2 regions of the Curtobacterium subtropicum genome follow, and region 1 is predicted to be linked to the other one. Evidence: riboswitches for the same ligand, from Rfam matches in the RefSeq annotation. Region 1 holds a riboswitch; the other holds the start of a gene.

Evidence for each region. Region 1 has a riboswitch for thiamine pyrophosphate ahead of QUG98_RS01060 (ECF transporter S component). Riboswitches for the same ligand answer to the same signal wherever they lie in the genome.
Region 2: linked by a shared signal. The riboswitch ahead of thiM (hydroxyethylthiazole kinase) and the one ahead of QUG98_RS01060 (ECF transporter S component) in region 1 are both predicted to bind thiamine pyrophosphate.

What each region holds. Positions count from the first base shown of each region.
Region 1 is NZ_JAUCMM010000001.1:221,082-231,924, forward strand. It holds gene QUG98_RS01050 (energy-coupling factor transporter transmembrane component T family protein) at 1-429, opposite strand, end outside; gene QUG98_RS01055 (ABC transporter ATP-binding protein) at 426-2,249, opposite strand; gene QUG98_RS01060 (ECF transporter S component) at 2,246-2,965, opposite strand; TPP riboswitch at 2,961-3,072, opposite strand; gene QUG98_RS01065 (spore germination protein GerW family protein) at 3,163-3,483, opposite strand; gene glgX (glycogen debranching protein GlgX) at 3,613-5,925, shown strand; gene treY (malto-oligosyltrehalose synthase) at 5,922-8,381, shown strand; gene treZ (malto-oligosyltrehalose trehalohydrolase) at 8,378-10,132, shown strand; gene QUG98_RS01085 (polyprenol monophosphomannose synthase) at 10,312-10,843, opposite strand, start outside.
Region 2 is NZ_JAUCMM010000004.1:185,998-196,840, forward strand. It holds gene QUG98_RS08290 (J domain-containing protein) at 1-107, opposite strand, end outside; gene QUG98_RS08295 (phosphotransferase) at 354-1,106, opposite strand; gene QUG98_RS08300 (GntR family transcriptional regulator) at 1,257-1,898, shown strand; gene QUG98_RS08305 (MFS transporter) at 1,895-3,148, shown strand; gene QUG98_RS08310 (NUDIX domain-containing protein) at 3,241-4,167, opposite strand; TPP riboswitch at 4,236-4,331, shown strand; gene thiM (hydroxyethylthiazole kinase) at 4,320-5,267, shown strand; gene thiE (thiamine phosphate synthase) at 5,264-5,932, shown strand; gene thiD (bifunctional hydroxymethylpyrimidine kinase/phosphomethylpyrimidine kinase) at 5,929-7,479, shown strand; gene QUG98_RS08330 (metallophosphoesterase family protein) at 7,601-8,110, opposite strand; gene QUG98_RS08335 (MarR family winged helix-turn-helix transcriptional regulator) at 8,107-8,676, opposite strand; gene QUG98_RS08340 (VOC family protein) at 8,763-9,224, opposite strand; gene QUG98_RS08345 (GNAT family N-acetyltransferase) at 9,281-9,577, opposite strand; gene QUG98_RS08350 (NADPH-dependent F420 reductase) at 9,731-10,378, shown strand; gene QUG98_RS08355 (hypothetical protein) at 10,555-10,843, shown strand, end outside.

The DNA of each region.
Region 1 (10,843 bases):
ATCGGTCGGGTCGACCCCCACGAAGAGCAGGACCGCCGGCAGCCCGACCGCGAGCACGCGCAGCGCCGTCGCCAACGCGAGCGTCAGTGACCCGTCGGTGACGTGCGCGAAGCCGAGGTCGAACCACTCCCGCCCGGAGGGCCGTCCGTACAGCGCGATGCTCAGCGCCGTCAGGGGCACGGCGACGAGCACCGGCGACGCCCGCAGCAGCAGGGTCCGCGGTGGGATCCGGAGCACCGGCAGGAGCAGCAGCTCCAGCGCGAGCGCGACCGTCGCGGACACGACGTCGAGGCTCGTCACGAGGCACACACCGAGCGCGAGCACGCCGAGCATCGCCGCCACGGGTTGGATGCCGGCGATCCCGCGTCGGGTCCGGCCGGGAGGCGCGGCTCGGCCGCCCCCGTCGGCCTGCGTGGTCGCGGTGGTCACCGGGGCACCTCCGTGGTCGGTCGGGTCAGGTCGGCACCGTCCGCCGTGTCGGCCCGAGCGTCCGCCGACGACTCGTCGCCGCCACCGCTCGTCCCGGGTTCGGCCCGAGCGTCCGCCGACGACTCGTCGCCGCCACTCGTCGTCGACGCGGGGTGCGCGCCGTCTGCGGCGAGCACGACCTCGTCCGCGTCGAGCGCGCGGACGAGGTCACGGTCGTGGGTCACCACGACGAGCGCCGTCCCCGCGTCCGCCGTCGCCCCGAGCAGGTCGACCACGGCCTGCCAGGTCGCGCGGTCCTGCCCCGAGGTCGGCTCGTCCAGCACGACCACCGGCGGCCTCGAGGCGACGACGGCGCCGATCGCGAGCCGCCGCTGCTCGCCACCGGACAGCGTGAACGGGTTGGCGTCGGCGAGGTGCCGCAACCCGAACCGGTCGAGGAGGTCCTCCACCCGTTCGTCCGCGTCCGGCAGGCCGAGCGCGCGCGGACCGGCGGCGAGCTCCTCGCGGACGCTCCGTGCGACGAACTGGTGTCCGGGGTCCTGGAACACCGTGCCGATCCGGGACGCGAGCTGTCGACTCGTCCAGCGGTGCGGCTCGGCACCGGCGTCCCCGGCCAGCGCCGGCGTCGCCCGGAGTGTGCCGCCCGCGGGTCGCAGGAGTCCCGCGAGGGTGAGGCCGAGCGTCGACTTGCCGACGCCGTTCGGTCCGGTGACCGCGAGGACCCGGCCGCGCCGCACCCCGAGGTGGATGTCGCTGCCGACGCGGGTGCCGCCCGTGCGTCGGAGGATGCTCCCGCGCGCGGTCGCGAGTCCCAGTGCCTCGAGCAGCACCGCTCCCCCGTCGAACGGGCGGAACGTGCCATCGTCGAGCGGTGCACCCGGTGCGGTTCCGCCCGCCCGCGACGGACGGAGGTCCGCGCGCGACGGATGGACGTCCGATCGAGACGGAGCGCCGGCCCCTCGCGACGTGCCACCACCCCCTGGCGTCGCACCTCCGTCGCGCGACGGACCGCCGCCCGCTCGGGACGAGCCCCGGGCCGGTCCGGCGCCCGGCACCCAGACGCCGGCCGCGGTCAGGGCAGCCCCGTGCTCGGCGAGCACCGTCGCCGGAGCACCGTCCGCCACGACACCGCCGCCCGGCGCGAGCAGCACGAGGCGGTCGACCAGGTCGAGCCAGGTTCCGATCCGGTGCTCGACCACGAGCATGGTCGCGCCGGTCGCATCGAGCAGTGCCCGGACGGCGCTGTGGACCTGCGCCACCCCCTCGGGATCGAGGTTGGCGCAGGGCTCGTCGAGCACGAGCACGCCCGGACGCATCGCGAGCACCCCCGCGAGCGCCAGACGCTGCCGCTGCCCGCCGGAGAGTCGGCTCGTGGACCGGTCGAGCGGCAGGTCGAGTCCGACGACCCCGAGCGCGTGCCTGACCCGTTCCCAGGTCTCGGCTCGGGGCACCCCGGTGTTCTCGCACCCGAACGCGACGTCGTCGCCGATCCGCGACATCACCGTGTGGGCCTCCGGGTCCTGCATGACGAGGCCGACGCGCCCGCGGACCGCGCGGGGGTCGGCGTCGTCGACCAGGACCGAGCCCTGCACGGCGGCCGCGGTGTCGTCGTCGGGGTCGGGCTCGTCGGCCAGGACCGCCGCCACCGCGCGGAGTACCGTCGACTTGCCGGCGCCCGAGGGACCGACGACCGCGACCCGCTCGCCCGGCTCGACGACGAGGTCCAGGCCACGGACCGCCCAGGCGTCCCGCCCGGCGTACCGCCAACCCCAGTCACGGAAGGCGACGCGCGCCGCCCCCGAGGACGACACGGTCGTCACCGGGCGGCGCGGGACCCGCGCTCGGCCTGCTCGGCGGCAGGCGTCGTGGTGTCGGTGGCCACCGCGTCCGCCGAGGTCGTCCGCGAGTCCTGCGACCGTCGGGCGTGCTCACGCCCCGCTGCGAACGAGGAGAGCACCCCGGTCGCGGCGAGCGCCCGCACGAGCAGCCACGAGCCGAGTCCGGCGATCACGGCGCCGGACACCACGGCGGACACGACGTAGACGGTCTTGAAGGCCGCGTCGAGCCCCGGGTACCAGAGCACCGTGTCGTTGATGCCGAGGGCGAGGCCGGCGGCGGCACCGGCGAGCACGACGACCGGCAGGCGGTACGCCCGGTACAGGAACAGTGCGAGCACGAGCTCGGCACCGAGGCCCTGCACCAGACCGGCCTCGAGCGTCAGCCACCCCCACTGGGTGCCGAGCAGCGCCTCGACACTGGCGGCGACCATCTCGGCGTAGAGCGCGGCGCCGGGCTTCCGGACGACGATCGCGACGACCGGTCCGGCGAGCAGCCAGACCCCGCCGAAGAGCGCCTGGGTGCCCGGCAGGACCAGACCGGCGACGGCGCTGATCGGCTCGTAGCCGAACTCCCAGAGCTTGAAGACGACACCGATCGCGACGGCGAGGACGCTGGCGACGACGATGTCGACGACCCGCCAGCGCAGCGAGCGCTTCGGAGCGGTGGACGGTACTGCGGACTGCGTGGTTGCAGGCATGGTTGCTGACTCCTCCCTGCGCCGGCATGACCCGGATCAGGTTCGACGGTCGGAGCGCCGTTCGCTCCCTCTCAGCCCGGCGGTCCCGGACTCCCGTGTGTGTGGCAGCAGTCTAGACGCGGTCACGTCCCGTGACGCGCCCACGTGACGGACGGGAGGCCCGTGGCGGCGTCGCCACGAGCCTCCCGTCCGGTGGGTCACTTCTTCAGGGCGCGGATCACCTTGCTCAGGGCCTTGCCGGTCACCCAGATGGTGGGGATGCTCACCGCGAGCAGCGAGACGAGGTTGGGCTCGAACTGCAGGTCCTGCCCCGGGCGGCGCACGTAGGCGCCGACGGGAATCGATGCGCCGCCACCGCCGCCACCGCCGTTCTCGTCGTCGCCGCCGGCGCCGAAGCCGAACCAGCCGATCGACACCGGGATCAGGGTCTGGTCGCCGACCTCGACCGGCTCCCCGTAGTTCGTCGAGACGCCCACCGGGCGCACCTTGTCTGCGATCTGACTCACGATGTTGGCCATGCGCGCGAGGCTACTCGGCGGTTCCTCCACAGGCCGGGGTCGGGCCCGCGGTGTCCACGGCTGTGGCTTGTCTGCGGACGCCGGAGGCTGGCGCCGATATGTTGACGAAACCCAGACCTGGAGGACCGTTTGCACACCTGGCCCGGCAACCCGTACCCCCTCGGGGCGACCTACGACGGCAGCGGCACGAACTTCGCCCTGTTCAGCGAGGTCGCCGACCGTGTGGAACTGTGCCTCTTCGACGACGCGGGGAACGAGGAGTGCGTCGACCTGGTCGAGGTGGACGCCCACGTCTGGCACGCGTACCTGCCCAACGTCGCCCCTGGGCAGGAGTACGGCTTCCGCGTGCACGCCCCGTACGACCCGGCCAACGGGCTGCGCGGCAACCCGAACAAGCTGCTGCTCGACCCGTACGCCAAGGCGACGAGCGGCGACATCGACTGGGACCAGGCGCTGTTCTCGTACACGTTCGGCGACCCGGACTCGACCGACGACCAGGACTCGGCGTCCCACATGATGAAGGGCGTCGTCATCAACCCGTTCTTCGACTGGCAGGGCGACCGGGCTCCCCGGATCCCGTACGGCGAGACGGTGATCTACGAGGCGCACGTCAAGGGCCTCACCGAGACGCACCCCGACGTGCCCGAGGAGCAGCGCGGTACCTACGCCGGCGTCGCCCACCCGGCCGTGATCGAGCACCTCAAGCGGCTCGGGATCACGACGCTCGAGCTCATGCCCGTGCACCAGTTCGTCAACGACTCGACGCTGCAGGAGAAGGGGCTGTCGAACTACTGGGGCTACAACACCATCGGGTTCTTCGCCCCGCACTCGCACTACTCGTCCTCCGGCGACCGCGGGCAGCAGGTGCAGGAGTTCAAGGCGATGGTCCGCGAACTCCACCGCGCGGGCATCGAGGTGGTCCTCGACGTCGTCTACAACCACACGGCAGAGGGCAACCACCTCGGCCCCACCCTGTCGTTCCGCGGCATCGACAACGCCGCCTACTACCGCCTGGTCGAGGACGACAAGCGGTACTACATGGACACGACCGGCACGGGCAACTCGCTCAACGTCGGCCACCCGCACTCGCTGCAGCTCATCATGGACTCCCTGCGCTACTGGGTCACCGAGATGCACGTCGACGGGTTCCGCTTCGACCTCGCCGCAGCGCTCGCCCGCGAGTTCTACGAGGTCGACCGACTCGCGGCCTTCTTCGAACTGGTGCAGCAGGACCCGATCGTGTCGCAGGTGAAGCTCATCGCCGAGCCGTGGGACGTCGGCCCCGGCGGGTACCAGGTCGGCAACTTCCCGCCGCAGTGGTCGGAGTGGAACGGCAAGTACCGCGACACGGTGCGCGACTTCTGGCGGGGCGAGCCCTCGACCCTCGGTGAGTTCGCCTCACGCATCTCCGGGTCGGCGGACCTGTACGAGCACGACGGCCGGACGCCCAAGGCCAGCATCAACTTCATCACCGCGCACGACGGCTTCACGCTGTACGACCTCGTCGCCTACAACGAGAAGCACAACGAGGCCAACGGCGAGGACAACAACGACGGCGAGAGCCACAACCGGTCGTGGAACTCCGGGGTCGAGGGACCGACGGACGACCCGGACGTCGCGGCGCTCCGGCTCCAGCGTCGGCGGAACTTCCTCGCCACGCTGCTGCTCAGCCAGGGTGTACCGATGATCGCCCACGGCGACGAGCTCGGCCGGACGCAGCACGGCAACAACAACGTGTACGCGCAGGACTCCGCGATCAGCTGGATCGACTGGGAGCACGCCGACGACGAACTCGTGCAGTTCACCGCCGACGTCGTGAAGCTGCGGCACGACCACCCGACCTTCCGCCGCACCCGCTACTTCAACGGCCGCCCGGTGCGCCGGGGCGAGGGCGAACCGCTGCCCGACGTCGTGTGGCTGACCCCCTCCGGCGACGCGATGGACCCGGAGGACTGGGACTCCGGCTTCGGCAAGAGCGTCGGCATGTACCTGAACGGCGAGGGCATCCGCGGGCGCGACCGCTGGGGCGAGCGCGTCACCGACGTGGCGTTCCTGACCTACTACAACGCCCACGACGACGTCGTGACGTTCACGCTGCCGCCCGAGGAGTACTCCCCCGGGTGGACCGTGCGGATCGACACGGCCGAACCCGGGGCGCGCGAGACCGTGCTCGACGCGGGGACCCCGCTCGACGTCCCGGCGCGGTCGATGATCGTGCTCCGCGCGGAGCCCGACCACGAGGTCACCACCACCGAGGTCGAGTCGGTCGAGGGCGGGCGGCAGTCCACCCCGACCAACCCTGCGGCATCGACCGCCGCGTCCGCGACCGATCCCGGGTCCGACGCGGCCCAGTCCTCCCCGTCCGCACGCGCCGCGGGCCCAGACTCCCCCGACACCGACTCGCCCGACACCGAACCCGAACCCACAGGAGCCACCGCGTGAGCGCTCGCCGCGTCCCCACGTCCACCTACCGGCTGCAGGTCACCGCCGACTTCGACCTCGCTACCGCCCAGGGCGTGGTCGACCACATCCGCACCCTCGGTGCGGACTGGGTCTACCTCTCCCCCGTGCTGCAGGCCGAACCCGGGTCCCAGCACGGTTACGACGTCGTCGACCACTCGCACGTCGACACCGAGCGTGGCGGCGACGCCGCGCTCCGGGCGCTCGCCGAGGCCGCGCACGCCGCCGGGCTGGGCGTGCTCGTCGACATCGTGCCGAACCACGTCGGCGTCGCCACCCCCGAGGCGAACCCCTGGTGGTGGTCGCTGCTCGAGTCCGGCCAGGGCTCCCCCGTCGTCTGGGCCTTCGACGTCGACTGGCAGGCCGGCGACGGTCGCATCCGCATCCCGGTGCTCGACGACCGGCTGCTCGACGCGGTCGAGCTCCGGGACGATCGGCTGTACGTCGGTGAGACCGCCTACCCGACCGCCGAGGGCACCGTGCACGACGGCGACGACGTCGAGACCGTGCACGCCCGCCAGCACTACGAGTTCGTGCACTGGAAGCGTGCCGACCACGACCTCAACTACCGCCGGTTCTTCGCCGTGAACACCCTCGCCGCCATCCGGGTCGAGGAGCCCGAGGTGTTCGCGTCCTCGCACGCCACGATCGGCGGATGGTTCCGCGACGGGCTCGTGGACGGCCTGCGCATCGACCACCCGGACGGCCTGTACGACCCCGCCGGGTACCTGCAGGACCTGCACGAGCTGACCGGCGGTGCGTACACGCTCGTCGAGAAGATCCTCGAACCGGGCGAGCAGCTCCCGTCGTCGTGGCCCGTCGACGGCACCACCGGCTACGACGCCCTCGCGGTGGTCGACCGGGTGTTCGTCGACCCCGCCGGCGAACAGCCGCTCACAGCCGCCTCCGGTGCCGAGCCGACCGACTGGCAGCAGCTCACGCACGACACCCGACGTGGGATCGCGGACGGCATCCTCGGCAGCGAGGTCCGTCGGCTCGCCCGGCTCCTCGCCCCGGTGGCGCCCGATGTGCCCGAGGACCGGATCGTCGACGCGGTCGCCGAGATCGTCGCCTCGTTCGAGGTCTACCGGACGTACCTGCCCGAGGGCGTCCACCACCTCATCGACGCCCTCGAGCGCGCAGCCGAGGCCCGTCCGGACCTCGACGACGTGATCGACCGCATCGCCCCGGCGCTCGTCGACCCGGGTCACGCGGCGGCCGTCCGGCTGCAGCAGACGTCGGGCATGGTGATGGCGAAGGGCGTCGAGGACACCGCGTTCTACCGCACGTCGCGCCTCACCACCCTGAGCGAGGTCGGCGCGGACCCGAGCCTGTTCGCCGTGTCCGTCGATGACTTCCACCAGGCACAGCGCGACCGCCAGGGCAGCTGGCCGCACACCATGACCACGCTCACCACGCACGACACCAAGCGCAGCGAGGACACCCGCGCCCGCATCACGGTGCTGGCCGAGCTGGGCTCCGAGTGGACCGCTGCACTCGAGCGCCTGCAGTCGCTCGCGCCGCTCGACGACGCCGTGTTCGCCGACCTGCTCTGGCAGGCGATCGTCGGTGCGCGGCCCGCCAGCCGCGAGCGCCTGCACGCCTACGCCGAGAAGGCCTCACGCGAAGCCGGCGACAGCACGACGTGGACCGAGCCGGACGAGGCGTTCGAGCGCCAGATGCACGCCCTGGTCGACGCGTCGTTCGACGACCCCGAGGTCGTGGCGGTGCTCGACGAGCTCGACCGGGTGGTGGACGCCGCCGGCTGGTCGAACGGTCTCGCGCAGAAGCTCGTGCAGCTCACGATGCCCGGCGTGCCGGACGTCTACCAGGGCACCGAGGGCTGGGACCGTTCGCTCGTCGACCCGGACAACCGTCGACCGGTCGACTACACGGAACTCCGACACGTGCTCGCCGGGCTCGACGGCCCCGAGGACGACGGCCCGGAGCACCTGCCGGCCATCGGGCTCGACGGTGCCGTGAAGACCCTCGTGGTCAGCCGCGCCCTGCGCCTGCGCCGTGACCACCCCGAGCTGTTCACCCGCTACCTGGGGCTCGAGGCCTCGGGGAGCGCAGCCGACCACGTGCTGGCGTTCGACCGCGGCGGTGCCGTGACCGTCGCGACCCGCCTGCCGGTCGGGCTCGAACGGGTCGGGGGCTGGGGCGACACCCTGGTGCACCCGGTGCCGCTCGACCGCGTCGACCTGCTCACCGGTCGTCGCTTCCCGGCATCCCGCGGCATCGCGCTCGCGGAACTGCTCGCCGACCTGCCGGTCGCGCTGCTCGTCCCCGCCGACCTCACCGACACCACGACGGCGGACGGTGCGGCAGCCGCCGCCTCGTCCACGTCGTCGACCACGCCCGCGCCCGCAGGGTCCGACGGCGCCGCCGTCTCCGACCAGCAGGCCGAGATCGAGATCCTGGAGGGTCACGCATGACCGTTCCCGCCCGCTACGCCGTCTGGGCGCCGAACCCCGAGCGCGTCCGCCTGGTCGTCGACGACGTCGAGTACGCGCTGACCCGCGGTGACGACGACTGGTGGAGCACCGACGAGATCGCCCCGGTGGTCGGTGCACGCTACGGCTTCCGCATCGACGACGACGATGACGTCCGGCCGGACCCCCGCAGCCGCTACCAGCCGGACGGCGTGCACGGCACGTCCGAGGTCGTCGACCCCGAGCGCTTCGCGTGGACCGACGAGGCGTGGACCGGTCGTCCCGCGCGCGGGGCCGTCATCTACGAGATGCACGTCGGCACGTACACCCCCGAGGGCACGCTCGACGCCGCCGCCGCCAAGCTCGACCACCTCGTCGAACTCGGCGTGGAGTTCGTCGAGCTCCTGCCGGTCAACGCCGTCAACGGCGAGTGGAACTGGGGCTACGACGGGGTCGGCTGGTTCGCGGTGCACCACCCGTACGGCGGTCCGGACGCCTACGACCGCTTCGTCGACACCGCCCACGCGCTGGGCCTCGGGGTCATCCAGGACGTCGTCTACAACCACCTCGGTCCGAGCGGGAACTACCTGCCGCTGTACGGTCCGTACCTGCTGCAGGGGCTCGGCAACACGTGGGGCGACTCGGTGAACGTCGAGCACCCCGAGGTCCGCCGCTACGTGCTCGACAACGTCCGCATGTGGTTCCGCGACCACCACGTCGACGGGCTCCGGCTCGATGCCGTGCACGCGATCCGGGACACCACCCGCCCGCACGTGCTGCAGGTCATGGCGTCGGAGACCGAGGCCTACAGCGAGTTCGTGGGCCGCCCGCTCTCGCTCATCGCCGAGTCCGACCTCAACGACCCGGTCATGTTCCGTCCGCAGGAGGCCTCGGGCTACGGCCTCACCGGTCAGTGGTCGGACGACTTCCACCACGCCGTCCACGTGGCCGTCACCGGTGAGACGAACGGCTACTACGCCGACTTCGAACCGCTGTCGGCGCTGGCGAAGGTCCTGGAGCACGGGTTCTTCCACGACGGCACGTGGTCGTCGTTCCGGGGCAAGCGACACGGACGACCGATCGACCGCGGCACCTCGCCCGCGACGGCGCTCGTCGTCGCGAACCAGAACCACGACCAGATCGGCAACCGCGCGGCGGGCGACCGCCTCGCCGCGACGCTCGACGACGAGTCGCTCGTCATCGCCGCGGCACTGACGCTGCTCGGCCCCTTCACCCCGATGCTGTTCATGGGCGAGGAGTTCGCGGCGACCACGCCGTGGCAGTTCTTCACCTCACACCCGGAGAAGGCGCTGGGCGAGATCACCGCGAAGGGTCGCATCGCCGAGTTCGCGGAGCACGGGTGGGACGAATCGGTCGTGCCCGACCCGCAGGACCCGACCACGTTCACGAACTCGAAGCTCGACTGGGCGGACGTCACCTCCGACCGGGGTGCGCGCATCCTCCGGGCCTACCGCGTGCTCGTCGCGCTGCGCCGGACCGAACAGGCGTTCGTCGACCACCGTTACGAGGCGAACGCCGTCCGCTTCGACGGGGACGACCGGTGGCTGGTGCTCACCCGCGGCCTGCTCGGACCCGACGCGACGCCGGTGCACGTCGTGGTGAACTTCGCCGACGACGCGGCCGAGGTGCCCGTGCCCGACTCCACCGGGGAGGAGCTCTACCGCTTCGGCGAGGCCACCGTCGAGGCGGGCGTCGTGCAGTTCTCGTCGCGGGGCGTGGTCGTCCTGCGCTGACGCCCGCTCCGCGACGGCCGTCCTCGACCCGTCCGCGAACGCTACAGTCCCCCGTGGAACCTCCACGGGGGACTGTCGCGTTCGCCGATCAGACCGGGCGAAGACCGGGCACGGACCGGGCACGCAGATCGTGCGTGTGGCTACGTCCGGACAGCGCGACCGGGCACGGAGCAGCCGGCTCAGGCCGACTGGTCCGCCACGGCGTGCGCGTTCTTGCGGACCGAGGGCAGGCGGCGGTGGTTCTTGACGACCGACCGGACCTCGCGCAGACGTCGGTCGATGCCCCACTTCGTCACCAGGGTGAGGCTCTCGCGGACGATGTTGCCGCTCATCTTCGAGACGCCGAACTCACGCTCGGTGAAGGTGATGGGCGTCTCGACGACGCGGAGGCCGGCCTCGAGGGCACGCCAGCACAGGTCGACCTGGAAGCAGTAGCCCTTCGACGCGACCCCGGCCAGGTCGATGCGCTCGAACGCCGTCGACGTGAAGACCCGGAAGCCGCCGGTCGCGTCGCGGACCGCGATGCCGAGGGCCATCCGCGTGTAGAGGTTCCCGCCGCGCGAGAGCAGCTCGCGGTACCACGGCCAGTTCTCGACCTCGCCGCCCTTGATCCAGCGTGACCCGAGGACGAGGTCGTTCGAGTCGGCGAGCTCGAGCATCCACGGCAGGTACTCCGGGTGGTGCGAGCCGTCGGCGTCCATCTCCACGAGC
Region 2 (10,843 bases), on a different contig from region 1:
GTCTCGCGGGCGGCCCGGCGGTAGGCGCGACGGAGCTCGTCGTCGTCGGCGGTCGCGGGGACGCCGAGGACCTCGTACGGGGTGGCGTCGGCCGGGCTGTCGGTCATGGCCCTGCGACCCTACCCGCTGGAGCATCGGAGTCCGCCGCGTGCGCGCTGGGAGCTGCCGGGAGGCCCGGTGCACGTCCGGCGCGTGCGTCTCGTCGCCGAGACGCCGAGACGCCGGCGTCTGCGCGAGACGCCTCGCGCCGGTCGAGACGCCGCGGGATCCGGCGGCGTCTCGATGACTCGACGGAGTCCTGCGGCGACGCCGGCGTCTCGCGATCAGGCCGTCGGGGCGCCTGGGCGCCGGGGTCAGCCCGCGGTGACCGCCTCGTGGATCGCGTCGGCGTGCGACTCGATCCACGTGACGTCCGCACGGTACAGGTCCGCGTGCCCGTGCTCCAGGTCGCTGAGGAACTTCGGGTTCCCCGCCGCGGCCTCGGTCTCCATGGTCGTGACGAGGGCGACGAGCGACGCCGTCATCGTCTCGACGAGCACCCCGCGGGAACGGTCGTCGAGCCCGTAGGCGCGGCAGAACTCCGCCGCTCGGTCGAGGCGTTCGTCGAGCCCCGGGGCGGTGCTGCCCTCGACCAGTCCGGTGGTGAACGGCGCGAACCGGTAGACGGCGCTCGCCACGTCCCACACGCGCGGTCCGGGGTGCGCGGTGTCGAAGTCGATGAGCCCGACGGCAGCGATGCCGTCGTAGACGCAGTTGTACGGCGCGAAGTCGCCGTGCACGATCGTCTCGACCGGCAGTCGTTCCGCCTGCGACCACACGTCGACGGTCGCGTCGCGCGGGTACGTCGCCGCGACGTCGTGGTACTGGCGGAGCAGCCGCGCGGAGGTGACGAGGGCGGCCTCGCTCGCGATCTCGGTGCTCCACGGGTAGTTCCCCGCCGTGCCGGGCACGAAGCTCACCGTCTCGACCGCCCCACCGACGGCGATCGGTTCGGGGGCCGCGACGAACCCCTGCTCGTGCAGGTGCGCGAGCAGCCGGTGGACCGTCGGCGTCCAGGGCCCCGCAGGGCGGTGGACGCGGTCGTCGGCTCTGGTGACACGCTCCATCGTGACCTCCTGATCGGTACGTCTCCGTTGACGTGAGGGTCAGCGTAGCGACGGCGGCCGGTGGATGTCTCGATCCGGTCACGAACACCGTGTGACGTTCTCGCTGCATTCGGGATGCAAGCTTGCATGCAAGACGTAGGATCGGTGGTCGTGAGTGACACCAGCACGGAGGTACCCGCGGCCGAACGGGCCTACGAGCACGTCAAGCGGGCGATCATCCGCGGCGACCTGCCCGGCGGCACGGCGATCAGCGAGAACGCCTTGTGCCAGGAGATCGGCGTCTCGCGGACACCCGTGCACGAGGCGTTCCTGCGCCTGGCGGCCGAGGAGCTCATCCTGCTCGGGGCCCGCCGGGGCGCCGTCGTGCGCCCGATGTCGCCGAACGAGGCGGCGGACGTGCTCGAGATGCGCGAGGCGATCGAGTCGACGGCCGCGACCCGCGTCGTCACCGACGGCCGCGCGCCGGAACTGGCACCGCGCCTCCGGGCCGAGCTGGCGGAGCAGGAGGCGGCGGTCGCGGACGGCGACGTCGACCGGTTCGTCGAGCGTGACGCGGCGTTCCACGCAGCCGTGATCGCGGCGTCGCGGAACGCGATCGCGGTCCTGTTCGCACGGACGCTCGCCGACCGGCAGCAGCGGCTCCGGCACCAGCTGATGCGGGTCCGGCCGGAGCAGCTGCAGGCGTCGCTCGACGACCACCGCGCACTCGCCGCCGCCCTCGACGACGGCGACGCCGAGCGGTACGCCGCGGTCCTCCGCGCCCACGTCGCCTCGCACCGGGGTGCGCTGTGAGCGGCGCGACCGGGAGCGTCCCGACCACCGGGTCCGTCGCGGCGCCGGCGAGCCGGGTGGCGCCGTGGGCGATGGTCTGGGGTGCGGTCTTCGTGTGCTCGTGGGGCGGCAACCAGTTCTCGCCGCTGCTGCTCATGTACGAGGAGCGGGCGCACTACTCGTCACTGCTCGTCAACGCCTTCCTCGGCGTCTACGTGCTCGGGCTCGCACCCGCGCTGCTCGTCGCCGGGTCGCTCTCCGACCGGCACGGACGGAGACCGCTCATGCTCGTCGGCATCGGCGCCGCGGTCGTCGGCAGCGGACTCCTGGCACTCGGGCCGCTCGGGCCGGGGTTCCTGGCGGCCGGAAGACTGTTCTCCGGGGTGACCGTCGGCATCGCGATGGCGGTCGGGAACAGCTGGGTGAAGGAGCTCTCGCAGGGCCGGTACGACCCGACGGCCGACGCCGGCTCGGGTGCACGGCGGGCATCGCTGGCGTTCACGCTGGGGTCCGGGATCGGCGCGCTCGTCGCCGGCGGGATCGCGCAGTGGGGTCCCGTGCCCGAGGTCCTGCCGTTCCTCGTGCACGTCTGCGTCGCGGCGCCGTTCGCCCTCGTGGTGTGGCGGGCACCGGAGACCGCGGTGGACGGCGGTCTGGCCGGGCCGTGGTGGCGGCAGCTCGCGATCCCGAGCGCCGGGCACCGCCGGTTCACGCGCGTCGTCGTCGTCGCCGCGCCGTGGATCTTCGGGTCGGCCGCGATCGGCTACGGGTACCTGCCGACCCGGCTGGCCGGTGCGACCGGCGCGTGGGGGCTCGTGTTCGCCACGGCCGCGACCGTCGTGGCGCTCGGGGTGTCGAGCGCCGTGCAGCCGTTCGCGAAGCGGGTGCACTCGGTGTCCTCGGCGCGCGGGCTCGTGACCGCGGTGGCGGTGGTGACCGTCGGGATCGGGATCGTGCTCGTGGCGATCGAGCTGCAGTCGGTGTGGGTCGGGCTCGCCGCGAACGTGGTGATCGGTGTCGGGATGGGGACCGCGCTGGTGTCCTCGTTGCTCGAGGTGCAGCGCATCGCCGGGTCGCGGGACCTGGCCGGGCTGACGGGGGCGTTCTACGCGGTGGCGTACAGCGGGTTCCTCGCGCCGGCGGTCATCGCGGCGGTCGTGGGCGGCGCCGGGGTGCCGGTGTCGGTGGTCCTGGCCGTCGTGGTCGGGCTCGGCGTGGCGTCGTGGGTGGCGCTGCTGGTGTCGTCGAAGCGGTACGTGCCCGAGGCCTGACGCAGCGGCTCGCCCGACACCGGGGCGTCAGTGCTCGCAGTGGCGGCAGCGGCACGCCCGACCCGGGGCGCGCCGGTGGTCCCGGGGTCGGGCTACTGCTCGCGGAACCAGCCCGGGCCGCGCACCTCGGCCCCCAGGGCCTCGACGCGGGTCCGGAGCTCGCGGTCCGCCGTGACGACGACGACCGGTGCGTGGCCGTCGTCGAGCGCCGAGCGGACGGCGTCGACGATCGCGTCGTCGCCGGAGCCCTCGGCCCGGACGACCCCGACCGAGGCGCTGTCGGCCGCAGACCCGGACCCTGCCCCGCCCCCGGCCGTCGCCGTGGCCGCGCCGCGCGCCTCGCCCTCGAGCACCACCGTCCACCGAGGCCACCACCGCGCGAACGGCAGTCCGAGCTCCCGCGCGTCCAGCCCCCGTGCGGCGAGCGCCGCCACCGACGACAGCAGTCGCTCCGCCGCACCCGCGCGGTCCCGCCACCAGCCGTCCGGCACGCTGCCGACCACGTTCGCCGCGTCGACCACCACGTGCGGGACGGTCTCGATCGCGGCTCGGAGCGCCGGCCACGAGGCTCCGAAGCCCGGGTGCAGCGGCAGCGCGTCGACCTCGGCGACCGGGACCCACGACAGAGCGAGGCTCTCGCGGTCGGCGATCACCGGCTCGAACGGGTCCCGGGCCCGGCCGACGACGGTCGTGTAGGTCCAGAACCCGAGGTCGAGCACGGCGACGTGCCGGAGGTCGATGCCGTCCTCGGGCACCCCCGCTTCCTCGGCCGACTCGCGGAGCGCCGCGGTGACGGCGTCCTCGTCCTGGTGCCGCGCGCCGCCGGGGATGCCCCACGTCCCGCCGTGGTGGCTCCACTCCACGCGGTGCTGCAGGAGCACGCGTCCGGCGCCGTCGTCGACGAGCAGGCCGGCCGCGCCGAAGCGTCCCCAGGCCTTCGTGCCGTCCGGCCCGACGGCCCACGCGTCGCCGGGGTCTCGGGGTCCGGGCGGCGGTCCGGGAGGGGTCACGTCAGGCACCCGTCAACACTGGCACACCGCACCCCCGGTGTGCCCGGAGGACGTCGTCGGACGTCGTGTACGGTGTCGTCCGAGACACGGGGTGCCGCACCGAGCGGCTGAGATCACACCCGTCGAACCTGCTCGAGCTCGTACTCGCGAAGGGATCGTCCATGCACACCGCTGCGCCCGTACCCGGATCCGCCGGCACCCCGTCCCCGGACTGGGCTGCCCGCACCGCCACGCTGCTGGAGGAGGTGCGCGCCCGCAGCCCCCTGGTGCAGTGCATCACGAACACGGTGGTGCAGAACGTGACGGCGAACGTCCTGCTCGCCCTCGGCGCCTCCGCCGCGATGGTCGACGTCACGAGCGAGGCCGGCCCGTTCGCCCGGGTGGCCGACGCCCTGCTCGTCAACACCGGCACACCGCACCCCGAGCCGCGCGCGGCGTCGGTCGAGGCGGCCAGCGCGGCGGTCGACGCCGGCACCCCGTGGGTCCTGGACCCCGTCGCCGTGGGCTCGCTGCCGGTCCGCACGGCACTCGCCCACGAGCTGCTCGCGCTCCGCCCGTCCGTGCTGCGCGGCAACGCCTCGGAGGTCCTCGCCCTGCTCGGCGCCGCCGACGGCGGCCGCGGGGTCGACAGCACCGCCCGGACGGACGAGGCACGGGAGGCCGCGCTCCGGGCGTCGGACGGGAGGCTCGTGGGCGCCGTGGCCGTGTCCGGTCCCGTCGACCTGCTGGTCGCGCCGGGCACGGGCGTGGTGCGGGTCGCGAACGGGACGCCGCTGCTGACGCGCATCACCGGGGGCGGTTGCGCGCTCGGCGCCGTGGTCGCCGCCTTCGCCGCGGTGGTCCCGGAGGACCCCGGCGCGGCAGCCGTCGCCGGGACCGTCGTGCACACGGTCGCGGCCGAGCTGGCCGCGCGGGACGCCGGCGGGCCCGGCACGTTCCAGCCGCTGTTCCTCGACCGGTTGGCCGCGCTGACCCCCGAGGACGTCCTCCGGGTGGCACGCGTCACGACGGACCCTGTGCCGCCGGGCGCGGGGTCCGAGCCGTCGAGCACGGGGTCCGAGCCACCGAGCACGGCACGTCCTGCGGCGCCCGCGGCGGTCCGACGGTGAGCGCCCCGGCGGACCTCGGCGTCTACCTGGTCACCGACCCGGTGCTCGTCGACCGGCACGGCAGGGGCGTGCTCGGCGTCGTCCGAGCCGCCGTCGAGGCCGGTGTGCGGCTCGTGCAGGTGCGCGACAAGCAGGCGCCGGTCCGCGACCTCCTCGCCCTGACCGCCGCGGTGGCCGACGCCGTCGGGGACCGCGCGACCGTCGTGGTGGACGACCGGACCGACGTCGCGCTCGCCGCCCGACGTGCCGGACACCGGGTCGCGGGCGTCCACCTCGGCCAGTCGGACCTGCCGGTCGCCGCCGCCCGGGCGCTCCTCGGGCCGGACGCCCACGTGGGGCTCACCGCGAACACCCCGGAGCACCTCGCCGCCCTCGCGGAGCTGCCCAGCGGCACGGTGGACCTGCTCGGGGTCGGTGTCGTCCACCCCACCGCGACGAAACCGGACCACCCGCCGGCGCTCGGCACCGACGGTGTCGCCCGGATCGCGCGCGCCGCTCGACCGCTCGGTGTCCCCTGCGTCGCGATCGGCGGGGTCACCCTCGACGACGTCGCACCGCTGCGGGCGGCCGGTGCCGCGGGCGTCGCCGTGGTGTCCGGGATCTGCGCTGCCTCCGACCCGCACGCGGCGGCAGCGGCGTACGTCCGGGCGTGGAGCGGGGCATGACCGCCCCCGGCGCCGGCACCGTCACCGCGAGCGGCACCGGCTCCGGCTCAGGAGCGACCGTGCTCACGGGGCCGAGCACGGGGGCCGGACCGGGCGGGCTGCTCGTCCCACGGGTCCTCAGCATCGCGGGCACCGACCCGACCGGCGGCGCGGGGCTGCAGGCGGACCTCAAGGCGATCACGGCACACGACGGCTACGGCATGGGCGTCGTCACGGCCCTCGTCGCGCAGAACACCCACGGCGTCCGGTCGGTGCACGTGCCCGACGTCGGGTTCCTCCGGGAGCAGCTCGACGCCGTGTCGGACGACGTGGTGGTCGACGCGGTCAAGGTCGGGATGCTCGGCACCGTCGAGGTCGTCCGCACCGTCACCGACTGGCTCCGCGAGCACCGCCCGCCCGTGGTCGTCGTCGACCCGGTGATGGTCGCGACGAGCGGCGACCGGCTCCTCGACCCGCAGGCCGCCGCCGCGGTGGGCGACCTGCTCGCCCTCGCCGACCTGGTGACCCCGAACCGCGCGGAGCTGACCGACCTCGTCGCGCTCGCCGGGGGCACCGCCGCCACACCCCTGGAGGCCGCGCGCCTGGTCGCCCGCCGCTGGGACGTCCTGGTGCTCGCGAAGGGCGGTCACGACACCGGCCCGACCTCCGACGACGTGCTCGTCCGCCCGGACGGCTCCGCCCGGACCTTCCGGGGGCCGCGTGTCGCCACGACCAGCACGCACGGCACGGGGTGCGCGCTGTCGAGCGCGATCGCGACGCTGACGGCACGGGACGGCGACTGGGAGCTCGCGGTCGGCGAGGCGAAGTCCTGGCTCACCGACGCGCTCCGGGGTGCCGACGCCCTGCACGTCGGGACGGGCAACGGCCCGGTCGACCACGGCGCCCGCACCCGTGCCGCCCTGCCCGCGGTGACCTGGACGGACCGGTGGTGGACGGACGTCGCGGAGACCCTCGACGCGACGCTCTCGTGCGCCTTCCTGGAGGGCCTCGCCGACGGCACGCTCGACCCGGACGTGTTCGCCGGGTACCTCGCGCAGGACGTCCACTACCTGCGGGCCTACGAGCAGCACCTCCGGCTCCTGGCGACGGCCGCGGACGGCGACGCCGCGGCGGGTTGGGCCGCAGCCGCACAGGGCTGCGCGGACGAGGCACGCGACCTGCACCACCGCCGTCTGGCCGGCACCCACGCCGCCGACCCGGTCCACCCGACCTGCGCGGGGTACCTCGCCCACCTGCAGGACGCGGCCGACAGCGGGTCGCTCGGGGTGCTCGCCGCCGCCGTGCTGCCGTGCTTCCGGGTCTACGCCTGGGTCGGGACGCAGCTCGGGCACGCCCCGGAGGGACACCCCTTCGCGGACTGGCTCGGTGCGTACGGGGACCCGACATTCGCGGCGGCGAGCGCCGCGGCGACCGCACGGGTCGAGGCACTCGCCGCGGCTGCGGACCCGGCGGAGCGGGGGCGGATGGCGCGGGCGCACCGGCGGTCCACCGAGTGGGAGCTCGCGTTCTTCCGGATGCCCACGGAGCCGCTCGGCTGGCGCGGCTGACCGGACCACGGCGGTAGCACCCGCCGCGGGACGGACAGGAGGCACGGGGCGGACACCAGCCGCGCCTCCCGTCCGGTGGGTCCGCGCGGTCCGTGCCCGCCGTCCCGACCGCTGCGTCGCGTCAGCGGGCTGCCGGGGGCAGGCGGACCGTCTCGACCGTCAGTGCGCGCTCGTCCACCGTGCCCCGCATCCAGGTGAAGTCGGGCTGTCGACGGCGGTCCGTCGGCGACCCGGGGTTGAGCAGGCGCATGCCCGACGGCGCGACCGAGTCCCACGGGATGTGGGAGTGCCCGAACACGAGCACGTCGGTGTCCGGGTACGCGGCGTCGGCCCGACGCTCGCGGCCCGTCGCGGCCCCGGTCTCGTGCACCAGGGCGAACCGCAGGTCCTCGACGGTGAACCGCGCGACGAGCGGCAGCCGGTCGTCGAACTCGGGCCCGTCGTTGTTGCCGCGGACGCCCTCGGATCGGCGGGACCGTCCCTGCACGGCGTCGAGGGTCGCGAGGTCGACCCAGTCCCCCGCGTGCACGACCAGGTCCGCGGCGTCGATGTCCGCCCAGAGCGCGGCGGGCAGGTCCTTCGCGCGCTTCGGCAGGTGGGTGTCCGAGAGCAGGACGAACGAGGTGGTCACGAGGCGGTGAGACCGTCGCGCCCGGGGTCGCCGCCGCCGTCACCGGTGTCAGCGCCGGCGCCCTCGCTGCCGTCGGTCGCGCGCGCGGGCATCGGCAGACCGGCCTCGTCGGCGGCGCCGAGCCGTTCGAGCAGGCCGGCGAGGAGCGCGACGTCGTCGTCGGACCAGTCGGCGAGCCGCTCCTCGAGCGCGTCGCGGTGCAGGCGCACCGAGCGCTCGAGCGCAGCACGGCCGGCGTCGGTCGCCTCGAGCGGCTTCGCGTTGCCGGAGCCGCCGTCGGTGGTGCGGACGAGCCCCGCGGCGAGCAGGCCGGAGAGCTGTCGCGAGATCGTCGACCGGTTCAGCCGCAGGTAGCGGGCGATGTCGATCGCCATGCAGCCGGGGTGCTGCACGACGAAGTCGACGAGGGACTGGTCGACGACGCTGAGCACCAGGTCGTCGCCGCGCGCCCGGATGCTCGCACGTCGGGTGATCCGGGAGAGCTCGGTGTAGGCGCGGCCGATGTCCGTGTTGCGGACGTCGTCGGTCGTGCGGCCGCCGCGGACGTCTGCACTCGGGCTGCTCATCGGGTCCTCCAGCCTGTGACCGGGTGCGCCGGTCGCCCGGCACTGGTGGGTCCCGCCACCCTACCGGCGGACACCCCGGCTCCTCGTCACCCGCCGGCCGCTGCGGCCCGCAGCGCCGGGATGTCGAGCTTCACCATGTCCTGCATCGCGCGGAACACCCGGGCGTTGGCCTCGGGGTCGCCGCTGCCGGTCATCAGGTCCCCCATCATCGACGGCGTGACCTGCCAGGTCAGCCCCCAGCGGTCGTGCAGCCACCCGCACGCGAGCGGCCGGCCGCCGTCGGCGAGGAGCGCGTCCCAGACCCGGTCGAGCTCCTCCTGGGTGTCGACGTCGACCTGGAAGGACACGGCGTCGGTGTGCGGGTGCCCCGGTCCGCCGTTCATCGCCCGGTACGGCTGCCCGAGCAGGGTGAACTCGACGACGAGGGCGGTGCCGTCCGGGGTGCGCGCGACGCTGTCGACCCGGCTGTCCGGGAAGAGCGACGCGTAGTACGAGGCCGCCTGCTCGGCCTGGTCGTCGAACCAGAGGAACGGGGTGATTCTCGGCACGGTGTCTCCGGGTGCTCGGGTCCGGCGGCGATGCTGCGACCGGACCGGGTGGTTCGTCAGTCCGCGGCGCCGCGGCTGAGCAGGTCGGCCTTCTCCGGGTGCTCGTCGAACCACTTGCCGACGAACCAGCACATCGGCACGATGCGCTTCGTGGTCCTGGCCTCGACGTCGCCGACGGCGTGCGCGACGAGCTCCGCCGCGTAGCCGTGCCCGCGGTGCGACGGGACCGTGAAGGTGTGCGGGAACGACACGGCGTCGTCCCCGGCCCGGTAGTCGAGGACGCTCACGAGCTCGCCGTCGACGTACATCGCGTAGCGGTCGCGGTCGGCTTCGTCGCGGAACTCGTGGGCCATGGCGCCATCATGCACCCGACGGACAGCGGCCGCACGGAGGTCCGCACCGGCCGGGACGCACCGAGCACCGCGGCACGCGCTCGGGTGGGAATGCTCCGTGCCGGGCCGCGCTCGGGTGGGAATGCTCCGTACCGGGCCGCGTTGCACGACCGCATGACAACGATCGGCATCATCGGAGCAGGCAACATCGGTTCTCAGCTCGCGCGCCTCGCCGTGCAGCACGGTCACGAGGTCGTGATCGCCAACTCGCGCGGCCCCGAGACCCTCCAGGACCTCGTCTCGGAGCTCGGCGAGCACGCCCGTGCGGCCACCCGCGACGAGGCGGCGGCAGCGGGCGACATCGTCGTCGTGACCACCCCGCTCGCGGCGATCGAGACGATCCCGGTCGAGCCCCTGGTGGGCAAGGTCGTCATCGACACGAACAACTACTACCCGCAACGGGACGGCCACATCGCGTCCCTCGACGACGAGACCACCACCACCGCGGAGCTCCTGCAGGACCACCTGCGCGGCGCCCGGGTGGTCAAGGCGTTCAACCACATCGCCGCCGCGGCACTCACCGACGAGGCCACCCCCGCCGGCACCCCGGACCGCCGCGCGCTGGTGGTCGCGGGTGACGACGCCGAGGCCAAGCGGGTCGTGTCCGAGCTCATCGACCAGTTCGGGTTCGACGTCGTCGACGCCGGTCCGCTGGCCGAGGGCTGGCGGATCCAGCGGGACACCCCCGGGTACGTCACGCGGTTCACGGCCGACGAGCTCCGCACGAAGCTCGCCGAGGCGAAGCGCTACCGCGACATGTAGTCACCCCTCCCGCAACACGCCACGGAGGCGGTTCCCCGCAGCGCTGCAGCCCTGCGCGGAGCGGCCTCCGTGGCGTTCTGCGGGGGGCGTCCTGCAGCGGCGTCCTGCGGGAAGTGGACCGTGCGACCCCGGAACTGGGGCTGCTCTCCGATCCATGCACGTGGATAGAAATGACGATGGATCAGAAGAGCGAGGGAGCACGAGTGGCGTCGCACCGCATGCCGGACCGAGACCGGCCGCGTCGAGCGGTCCCTGCGTGGGTCGTCGCACCCCCGGAGGACACCGTGACCGGCCGGGAGGCACCACGCACCCCCGCCGCGAACCCTCGCGTCGTCGACACGGGTGCGTCGGTCCCCGCGGTCACCCCCGGCCCGCACGGCACCGCCGTCGCCGGGTCGCCCACCGCGACCGCGCTCGGAGCTGCCACGGGCGCTGGAGCAGCCGCCGCGGGCTCGGTGCCGTCGT